Linked DNA regions of Cytobacillus luteolus. The protein of the gene in region 2 binds, or shares a complex with, the protein of the main gene of each other region. Links are inferred from orthologs where the notes say so. Each region holds a gene or a part of one and is shown on either strand. Other genes may lie near its edges.

The links.
Region 1: the proteins of secY (region 2) and secA are in contact, whole or in part, in a crystal structure (PDB 3DIN), measured with the Thermotoga maritima proteins. The link is inferred for Cytobacillus luteolus from one-to-one orthologs. Residues at the interface, in WP_004081795.1 of Thermotoga maritima: Glu108, Gly109, Glu110, Glu111, Ala236, Glu237, Arg238, Arg239, Ile240, Thr241, Ile242, Gln243, Tyr244, Ala245, Arg246, Arg247, Val248, Thr249, Gly250, Arg251, Arg252, Val253, Tyr254, Gly256, Ala257, Ser258, Thr259, Tyr260, Leu261, Pro262; in WP_004082002.1 of Thermotoga maritima: Glu261, Ala262, Arg263, Lys300, Ala301, Arg302, Thr303, Ile304, Ile305, Leu323, Tyr324, Asp325, Pro326, Val329, Ser330, Tyr333, Ile336, Lys340, Phe345, Val349, Glu363, Phe364, Tyr374, Ser375, Gly376, Gly377, Glu393, Ile395, Thr482, Ser483.

The regions. Positions count from the first base shown.
Region 1 is NZ_JAGGKM010000005.1:307,383-312,040, reverse strand. The notes cover bases 1,596-4,658. They hold secA (preprotein translocase subunit SecA), read right to left. Parts: upstream 4,348-4,658; coding sequence 1,843-4,347; downstream 1,596-1,842. Other genes in these bases: hpf (ribosome hibernation-promoting factor, HPF/YfiA family), read right to left, coding at 4,556-4,658. Outside these bases: J2Z26_RS15985 (methyl-accepting chemotaxis protein), read right to left, coding at 1-374. UniProt on the Escherichia coli protein: Required for protein export, interacts with the SecYEG preprotein conducting channel.
Region 2 is NZ_JAGGKM010000011.1:41,478-47,447, reverse strand. The notes cover bases 775-3,721. They hold secY (preprotein translocase subunit SecY), read right to left. Parts: upstream 2,921-3,721; coding sequence 1,628-2,920; downstream 775-1,627. Other genes in these bases: rpsE (30S ribosomal protein S5), read right to left, coding at 3,593-3,721; rpmD (50S ribosomal protein L30), read right to left, coding at 3,391-3,579; rplO (50S ribosomal protein L15), read right to left, coding at 2,920-3,360; J2Z26_RS21020 (adenylate kinase), read right to left, coding at 915-1,568; map (type I methionyl aminopeptidase), read right to left, coding at 775-918. Also shown: J2Z26_RS21030 (KOW domain-containing RNA-binding protein), read right to left, coding at 1-154; more of map, read right to left, coding at 172-774; more of rpsE, read right to left, coding at 3,722-4,093; rplR (50S ribosomal protein L18), read right to left, coding at 4,115-4,477; rplF (50S ribosomal protein L6), read right to left, coding at 4,510-5,046; rpsH (30S ribosomal protein S8), read right to left, coding at 5,077-5,475; J2Z26_RS20980 (type Z 30S ribosomal protein S14), read right to left, coding at 5,507-5,692; rplE (50S ribosomal protein L5), read right to left, coding at 5,706-5,970. UniProt on the Escherichia coli protein: The central subunit of the protein translocation channel SecYEG. Consists of two halves formed by TMs 1-5 and 6-10.

The DNA of each region.
Region 1 (4,658 bases), on a different replicon or contig from region 2:
AATACAACTCCAGTAATTAATGTAGAGCGCATGTTATAAATTGCAATTGTCGTTAACAAGTAAAACGGAATTAGAATCATTGTTACTGATTCACTAGCAATCATAATAAAATACAAAACAACACTCAAACCTACTATTGAAAAATAAGGAGTTTTAGTAATCCAAATTTTCTTGTGGTTTAGTAAAAATAGAATCAGGACAAATAGTCCTCCTCCGATCGCAATGGTTAGAATCATAGATAAAGGCTGTTTAATTGCAATGTCAACAATAATAGCTAAAATAACTGAAATGAATGTTACGGTTGCTACTAGTTTATTTTTACGAGTAATGTCTAGTAACCGTAACTGCTTAAGTGAATTGACTTGCTCTGACATAAAGAATCCCCCCAATTGTTGATACTAGTACAATTTTACAATATTTTTATACCAAAAGAAATAAGTTGTCGAAAATTGTTGGAATTAATACAAAAGTATGAAAAAAACATTAACACTTGGTAAATAGTGTAAAACTAGATTTTATTTATAATTGCTTGTTTTTACTATCTTAATATATCATTTGAAATATCTCGAAGCTAAGGTTTCTGTATCTCATATATCGGCTATATATTTTGTCTTATATAGTGGTAAATAAATACAAAAAACCATCGAACAGAGTTGTTCGATGGTTACATAGTGTTTAATTTAATTTAGAACGTAGGTACGCATCAATAAATGGATCCAAGTCACCATCCATTACACTTTGGGTATTTCCTACCTCAGTGTTGGTACGGTGATCTTTTACTAGCGAATAGGGGTGGAAGACGTAAGAACGGATTTGGCTTCCCCATCCAATGTCCTTTTGTTCTCCACGAATTTCTGCTAACTCAGCCTCTTGCTCCTCTATCTTCAATTGGTAAAGCTTAGCTTGAAGCATTTTCATCGCACGTTCACGGTTTTTAATTTGTGAACGCTCTGTTTGACAAGTTACTACCGTATTTGTTGGAGTATGGGTTATACGAACCGCTGAGTCGGTTGTATTGATATGCTGCCCACCCGCTCCACTTGCACGGTACGTATCAACTTTTAAGTCTTCCGTACGAATCTCAATATCAATTTCGTCATTGAATTCAGGCATAACTTCACAAGATACGAAGGAAGTATGGCGACGGCCTGATGCATCGAAAGGAGAAATACGGACGAGTCGATGAACCCCTTTTTCTGCTTTTAAGTAGCCATACGCATTGTGTCCTTTAATTAATAGGGTAACACTCTTGATACCCGCTTCATCTCCAGGTAAGTAGTCTAGTGTCTCTACCTTGTAGCCTTTTTTCTCAGCCCAGCGAGTGTACATACGAAGGAGCATTGAACCCCAATCTTGAGACTCTGTACCACCAGCTCCGGGGTGAAGCTCTAGGATGGCATTGTTTTTATCATGCTCTCCACTTAATAATAACTGGAGTTCGAATTCATTTAGCTCTTTTGATAGAGCCTTGATTTCAGTCACAAGTTCAGCTAATAGCTCTTCATCTGGCTCTTCTTTTACAAGCTCATACGTTAGTTGAAGGTTTTCATAGTTCTCTGATAGCTCTGTGAATTGATCTACTGATTCTTTTAAGGCATTTGATTCGTTAATCACATTCTGAGCAGCAGATTGACTGTCCCAGAAATTCGGCATTGTCATTTGCTCCTCTAGCTCTGTAATTCGTGCTTGCTTAGCCTCTAAGTCAAAGAGACCCCCTAAAGTCGTTTAAACGTTTATCCATTTTTTCAAGCTCTTGTTTTATCTCTACTAGTTCCATACGTTCACCTCATAAAATGATGTCAATCTTAAAAGGTGAGAGAAAAGCCTCTCACCTTGATTTCTTTATTGACCACAACAGTTTTTATACTTCTTGCCACTTCCACAAATACAAGCGTCATTTCGCCCAACGTCTAGAGACTTTTTAACCGGTTTCTTCTTCGGTTTTTCGTCGCCATCTTTCGGATGAACTGCTTGACCTTTTGCAACCTCTTGACGTTCTAGGTTGTTACGAATTTGAGCTTTCATGATATATTTTGCAACATCTTCTTCAATTGATGCAATCATTGTTTCAAACATTGCAAATCCTTCAAATTGGTATTCGCGTAAAGGATCTGTTTGACCGTAAGCACGTAGGTGAATCCCTTGACGTAGCTGATCCATGGCATCAATATGATCCATCCATTTACTATCAACTGCACGAAGAACAACTACTCTCTCAAACTCACGCATTTGTTCGGCTGATAGCTCATTTTCTTTTTCATCATAACGCTCTTTTACTTTTGAAAGGATAAGCTCAGTGATTTCTTCTGGCTCTTTACCTTTTAATTGCTGCTCAGTAAGGTCACCTTCGTTTAATAGGTTACCATTAACAAACTCAGCAATTGATTTTAACTCCCACTCTTCTGGTAAGTCACTGCTTGTATGAATGCCTACGTTCTTTTCAACCGTTGATTGAATCATACGTTCAACCACTTCACGAAGGTTTTCTGAATCTAGTACTTCAAAACGCTGTTTGTAAATAACTTCACGTTGTTGACGAAGAACATCATCATATTGTAAAAGCTGCTTACGAGCATCAAAGTTATTACCCTCAACACGTTTTTGTGCTGACTCAACTGCTTTTGATACCATTTTACTTTGGATTGGCTGAGTATCGTCCATTCCAAGACGCTCCATCATGCCTCTCATATTGTCTGAACCAAAGCGACGCATTAACTCATCTTCCATTGAAAGATAGAATTGCGTAATACCTGGATCACCTTGACGTCCAGAACGTCCACGTAGCTGGTTATCAATACGTCTACTTTCATGACGCTCTGTACCAATTACTGCAAGGCCGCCTACTTCTTTTACACCTTCACCAAGCTTGATGTCAGTACCACGACCAGCCATATTTGTTGCGATGGTTACCGCACCATATTGACCAGCATTCTCAATGATTTCAGCTTCTTTTTCATGGTTTTTCGCATTTAAAACATGGTGCTTGATGCCTTTTTTCGTTAAGTATCTAGAAATTAACTCAGATGTCTCAATCGCAACCGTACCAACAAGTACTGGTTGTCCTTTAGCATGGCGCTCTGCAATATCTTCACACACTGATTTAAACTTGCCATCGATTGATTTAAAAATTAAATCAGGACGGTCATCACGAGCGATTGGTCGATTCGTCGGTATTGAGACAACATACATATTGTAAATATTACGGAACTCTTCTTCCTCAGTTTTTGCTGTACCCGTCATACCGGATAACTTTTCATACATACGGAAGTAGTTTTGGAACGTTATCGTAGCAAGTGTCATGCTCTCGTTTTGAATTTCCAAGCCTTCTTTTGCTTCAATTGCTTGGTGTAATCCATCACTATAACGACGGCCTTTCATTAAACGACCTGTAAATTGGTCAACGATCACAACCGCACCTTCATCAACAACATAGTCTACATCTCGGTGCATACTTGAATTCGCTCTTAGCGCCTGATTAATGTGGTGAATTAAAGCTACATGGCTGATATCAAATAAATTCTCGATACCGAATGCCTTCTCAGCTTTTTCAATTCCTTTATCCGTTAATTGAACACCTTTTGATTTTTCATCATACGTATAGTCTTCTTCTTTGGTCAGCGTACGAACGAATCCGTTAGCTTGAATATAAAGAGAAGTCGATTTTTGAGCTGAACCTGAAATGATTAACGGTGTACGTGCTTCATCGATTAATACGGAGTCAACCTCATCAATTACTGCATAATGAAGTGGACGTTGAACCATTTGTTCCTTGTAAAGGACCATGTTATCACGTAGGTAATCGAAGCCAAACTCATTATTTGTTCCATATGTAATATCAGCGCGGTACGCTTCAATTTTTTCCTCACGAGAAAGAGCATTTAAGTTCAACCCAACTGTTAAACCTAAGAAATTATATAGCTCGCCCATTTCTCTAGCATCACGGCTTGCTAAGTATTCGTTGACCGTGATTACGTGAACACCTTTGCCAGTTAGCGCATTTAAATAAACAGGCATTGTCGAAGTTAATGTTTTACCTTCCCCTGTTTTCATCTCAGCGATATTACCTTCATGAAGGGCAGCTCCCCCCATTAACTGAACATGGTATGGATGTAAGCCTAGTACACGCTTAGCAGCTTCACGAACAACCGCAAATGCTTCTATTAATAGACTATCTAGTGCTTCTCCCTTTTCATAGCGACCTTTAAATTCAGCTGTTTTTAAAGGGAAATCAGTATCTGAGAGCTTCTCCATCTCTGGACGTAACTCTTCAATTTTAGCAGCTAGCGCATCAAGCTTCTTCAAGCTACGTTTATTCGGATCGAACACTTTATTTAAAATTCCAAGCATCAAAAACGCTCCTCTGTTTTCATTTAGATGGTTTTTATATGTAAAAAATAACCTGTCTACGTTCTATATCTTGATAGAACGTAAATATTGGTGGTTATAGCTTGTAAAATAAATCAACTTTAATTTTAACATTAATAGGGAATCGGAACAACATTTAACGGGAAAAGGAAGTAGAAAGGGTGTAGCCATATGACTACACCCTTAGATATTAATTCGGCTCAATAATTCCGTATTTGCCATCACGGCGTTTGTAAACAACATTTGTGTTGTTAGTAGATGCGTTTGTGAAGACGAAGAAGTTATGGCCTAAC
Region 2 (5,970 bases):
TTTTAGGCTTATTGAACTTCCGCTTATCCCCATCTGCAAGTAATACGAAGCGTTCATCGAGAATTTGTATGATCACTGCATACTGACCGGCATCTCTGCCCTCTGTAATCATTACAAACTGACCTATGAGTGGACTCGAATCAGATTCGCGCAAACCATAATCACCTTCACTTAGGCTTTTGTAAGGATCTCATATCCATTTTCGGTAATAGCAATTGTATGTTCAAAGTGAGCACACATTTTACCATCAACTGTGACAACAGTCCAGTTATCAGCTAACGTTTTCACGTATCGACTACCTGCATTCACCATTGGTTCGATTGCAAGCACCATCCCTGGCTTTAGCCTTGGTCCTTTATTAGGAGGACCGTAATGAGGGATTTGAGGGTCTTCATGCAAGTCTTGCCCAACACCATGCCCAACATACTCTCGTACGATCGAAAAGTTGTGAGACTCAACATAGTCCTGAATTGCATGAGAGATATTCGAAAGCCTCTCACCAGGCTTTGCTTGATCTAAACCTTTGAATAGTGATTCCTCGGTAACCTTTAGAAGTTTTTGGTTTTCCTCTGATATAGTACCAACTGCATATGTCCAAGCAGAATCTCCATGGTAACCATTATACTTCGCACCTATGTCGATACTAATGATATCACCATCTCGAAGTATTCTATCACCTGGTATCCCGTGTACTAATTCTTCGTTTACAGAAGCGCAGATGCTTCCGCGAAAACCATTATACCCTTTAAAGGAAGGAAGTGCATCAGCTTTGAGAATAAACTTCTCAGCGATTGCATCCAATTCTTTTGTACTAATACCTGGTGTAATATGTTTTTGCAGTTCTTGATGTGTTAGAGCAACGATTTTGCCAGCTTCACGCATGATCTCTATCTCACGTGGAGTCTTACAAATAATCATTCACCCGAACCTCCAAGTAGTGCTTTTATATCAGCAAATACCTCATCAATATGTTGCTGACCATTAATATTACGAAGATACCCTTTAGCATTATAAAAATCAAGAAGTGGCTTAGTTTGTTCTAAGTTAACCTCAAGTCTATTACCTACAGTCTCAGCATTATCATCTGGACGCTGATATAGCTCTCCTCCACATTTGTCACAAACCCCATCTTGTGCAGGTGGGTTAAAAACTAAGTGGTAAGTAGATCCACAGCTTTTACAAATCCTACGGCCTGTAAGACGATCCATAAGAATGCTTTGGTCAACATCTATGTTAATTACATAGTCAATTGTCTTTCCTAATTCGGAAAGCATTCCTTCTAATGCATCAGCTTGAGCAACAGTTCGAGGGAAACCATCAAGTAAAAAGCCTTTTTCACAGTCATCTTTACTTAATCGTTCACGAACAATACCGATTGTCACTTCATCTGGAACCAAGTTTCCTTGATCCATAAATGATTTTGCTTTTATTCCAAGTGGTGTTCCTTCTTTAATCGCAGCACGGAACATGTCACCCGTTGAGATATGAGGGATTGAATAGCTATCAACAATTCGCTCTGCCTGAGTGCCTTTACCAGCACCAGGTAGTCCCATCAATACTAGGTTCATATTTGTTCCCCCTCAGTCTCTTATATTCAGGTTCTGGGAATTAAATTCCCAGTACCATATTATTTAATAAAGCCTTTGTAGTGGCGCTTTACAAGCTGACTTTCAAGCTGTTTCATTGTTTCAAGTGCAACACCAACAACGATTAGCAAACTTGTTCCACCAATTTGTGCTGAAGGTGGTAGGCCAGCAAAGTTTATAAAGAATACAGGAAGGACTGAAATTACTGATAAGAAGATCGCACCAACAAATGTAAGTCTATATAGAATACGAGTTACATATTCCTGTGTATTCTTTCCTGGACGGATGCCGGGAATATATCCACCTTGCTTCTTTAAATTCTCTGCCATTTGTTCTGGATTTACCTGAACGAATGTATAGAAATAAGTGAAAGCAATAATTAGTGCAACATATAAAATCATTCCAACCGGTTGTGAATAATCGAATGTTCTTTGAATCCATAATGTTACATCATTTTGACCAAAAAACGAAGCGATAGTTGGTGGAGTAATGATAAATGAAATAGCAAAGATTACTGGAATTACTCCTGCTGCATTAACTTTTAGCGGTAAGTGTGTTGAATGTCCACCAACTGGACTATTCGCAACTAAACGCTTTGCATACTGAATCGGGATTTTACGTAATGCTTGTTGAATGAAGATTACACCAACCACGATTGCAATAACAGCTAATAAAAGTAAAACAACAGTAACAATACGTAAGAATAGAGCATCTCCTGCATCGCCAAACTGCTGTGCATAGATTTGATTTACTGTCGTAGGAATAGCAGCTACGATCCCCGCGAAGATAATGATTGAAATACCATTACCTACTCCTTTAGCAGTAATCTGTTCTCCTAACCACATTAAAAATGCAGTTCCACCAGTTAAAACTGTAGCGATTAATAGATAAGTACCTACTCCTGGGTTTTCAATCAATTGACCGCCAGCCATATTGTTGAATCCATAAGACATACCAAGTGCTTGGATAAAACCTAGCACAATTGTACCGTAACGAGTAAATTGAGCCAATTTACGACGACCTACTTCACCTTGCTTTGACCACTCAGTGAACTTTGGTACAACATCCATTTGTAACAACTGCACGATAATGGATGCTGTAATGTAAGGCATAATCCCCATTGCTAGGATAGAGAAGTTATAAAGTGCTCCCCCACCAAACGTATTTAAGATACCAAACACATTTAATTCATCACTAGCTTTTAGGACATCTGGATTTACACTAGGAACAGGTATGAATGTACCAATTCGAAATATAACTAACATTAAAAGAGTGAAAATGATCTTATTTCTGATATCACTTACGCGCATAAAATTGGAGATTGTCTGAAACATTAGATCACCTCAGCCTTACCGCCTGCTGCTTCGATTGCTTCTTTAGCGGCAGATGAGAATTTATGAGCTCTCACTGTAAGCTTCTTTTCAACAGCACCTTTAGCAAGGACTTTAACACCTGAGTTTAACTTGCTGATTACACCGGTCTCTAATAAAAGTTCAGGTGTAACTTCAGTGCCGTCTTCAAAGCGGTTTAACGTTTCAAGGTTTACAATAGCAAAGTCTTTACGACTGATGTTTGTGAAACCACGTTTAGGAAGACGTTGGAATAAAGGTGTTTGACCACCCTCAAATCCTGGGCGAACTCCTCCGCCAGAACGAGCGTTTTGACCTTTATGACCTTTACCAGATGTTTTCCCGTTACCAGAACCTGTACCACGACCTACTCGGTTACGAGTTTTACGTGAACCTTCTGCTGGTTTTAATTCATGAAGTTTCATTTGGGCACCTCCTTATTGATAAAGATTCGATTATTGTTCTGTAACTGTAACTGTAACTAGATGAGAAACTTTATTAATCATACCGCGAATCGCAGCATTGTCCTCGTGCACTACAGTTTGATGCATCTTTTTCAAGCCAAGTGTGCGAACAGTTACACGTTGATCTTCAGGACGACCTATTACACTACGAGTGAGGGTAATTGCTAATTTGTTTGCCATTTTATTTCCCTCCTTATCCTAACAGTTCTTCAACTGATTTACCACGTAACTTAGCTACATCTTCAGCACGCTTCAATTGGTTAAGACCATTAATAGTAGCACGCACCATATTGATAGGTGTGTTTGTACCTAGAGATTTAGATAAAATGTCATTAACACCAGCTAATTCAAGTACTGCACGCACTGGACCACCAGCGATAACCCCAGTACCCTCTGAAGCAGGCTTAAGTAGTATGTTACCTGCACCAAATTGTCCGATAACTTGGTGTGGAATTGTTGTTCCAACCATTGGTACAGTGATCAAGTTTTTCTTAGCATCTTCAATAGCTTTGCGGATAGCTTCTGGTACTTCTTGTGCTTTACCAGTACCCATTCCGACATGGCCGTTCTTATCGCCAACAACGACTAATGCAGCAAAGCGGAAACGACGTCCACCTTTTACTACTTTAGCAACACGGTTGACAGTAACAACGCGCTCTTCAAGTTCTAATTTGTTTGGATCTACGCGACGCATGTTATGTCCCTCCTTTTTTGATTAAAATTCTAGACCAGCTTCACGAGCAGCGTCAGCTAAAGCTTTAATACGTCCATGATATAGGTATCCTCCACGGTCGAATACTACCGTTTTAACACCTTTTTCTTGAGCACGCTTAGCAACTAGCTCACCAACTTTAACTGCAGAATCCATGTTTGCCGAAGATTCTAAGCTAAGTTCTTTATCTAAAGTCGAAGCACTAGCAATCGTTACTGAATTTAAATCATCGATTACTTGAGCATAAATGTGTTGATTTGAACGGTACACATTTAAACGAGGGCGTGTAGCAGTTCCTGATAATTTTGAACGAACACGTGCATGTCTTTTCTTACGAACTGCATTTTTATCAGGTTTCGTAATCATCTACGTCACTCCTTTCTTTTTTCTAAGCGGTATTACTTAGCAGTTTTACCTTCTTTACGACGAACTTTTTCACCTTCGTAACGGATACCTTTTCCTTTATAAGGCTCAGGTGGTCTTACATCACGAATATTAGCAGCAAGTGCACCAACACGTTCTTTATCGATACCTTTAACGATGATCTTAGTGTTAGCTGGTACATCTACTTCAACTCCAGCTTCAGGAGTAATTTCAACAGGATGAGAGTAACCAACGTTAAGAACTAGTTTGTTTCCTGATTTAGAAGCACGGTAACCGACACCCACTAATTCAAGACCTCTTTCATAACCTTTTGCTACACCTTCAACCATGTTTCCTAGAATACTACGAGTTGTACCATGAAGTGCACGATGCTCTTTATTATCAGTAGGACGAGTAACGCTAAGAACGTTATCTTCCACATTAATAGTCATATCAGGGTGGAAAGTACGAGTAAGTTCGCCTTTCGGACCTTTCACAGTAACAGTGTTATCATTCATTGTAACAGTAACACCAGTTGGGATTTCTAAAAGTTTTTTACCAACACGTGACATCTATTACACCTCCATTCATTTAAAAACTTATTACCAAACGTAACCTAGTACTTCTCCACCAGCTTGTTTTTGACGAGCTTCTTTGTCAGTGAAAACACCTTGTGAAGTTGAAATAATCGCAATTCCTAAACCGTTTAATACACGTGGTACTTCATCAGCTTTCGCATATACGCGAAGACCAGGCTTACTAATACGTTTTAATCCTGTGATTACACGCTCATTATTTGCACCATATTTCAAGAAAATACGGATGATTCCTTGCTTGTTATCTTCTACATACTCAACATCACGAACGAATCCTTCACGCTTTAAAATTTCAGCGATTTCTCTCTTAATTTTTGAAGCTGGGATTTCTAATTTCTCGTGACGTACCATGTTCGCATTACGGATGCGAGTTAGCATATCTGCAATAGGATCTGTCATGACCATTGTAATTTTACCTCCTTCCCATTATCGGGTTTTACCAACTTGCTTTTTTAACACCAGGAATTTGACCCTTATAAGCTAGTTCACGGAAACAAATACGACAAAGTTTAAATTTGCGTAATACTGAATGAGGACGTCCGCAACGCTCACATCGAGTGTACTCTTGTACTTTAAATTTCTGAACGCGTTTTTGTTTCGCAATCATAGATTTTTTAGCCACGATATCGCCTCCTTTACTTTTGGAACGGCATTCCGAATTGAGTTAATAACTCACGAGCTTCTTCATCTGATTTAGCAGTTGTTACAATAACGATATCCATACCACGAACTTTAGATACTTTATCGTAATCAATCTCAGGGAAGATTAATTGTTCTTTAACACCAAGTGTATAGTTACCACGGCCATCAAAAGATTTCTTAGAAATACCACGGAAGTCACGTACACGTGGAAGAGAAACTGAAATTAGTTTATCTATGAATTGATACATACGCTCACCG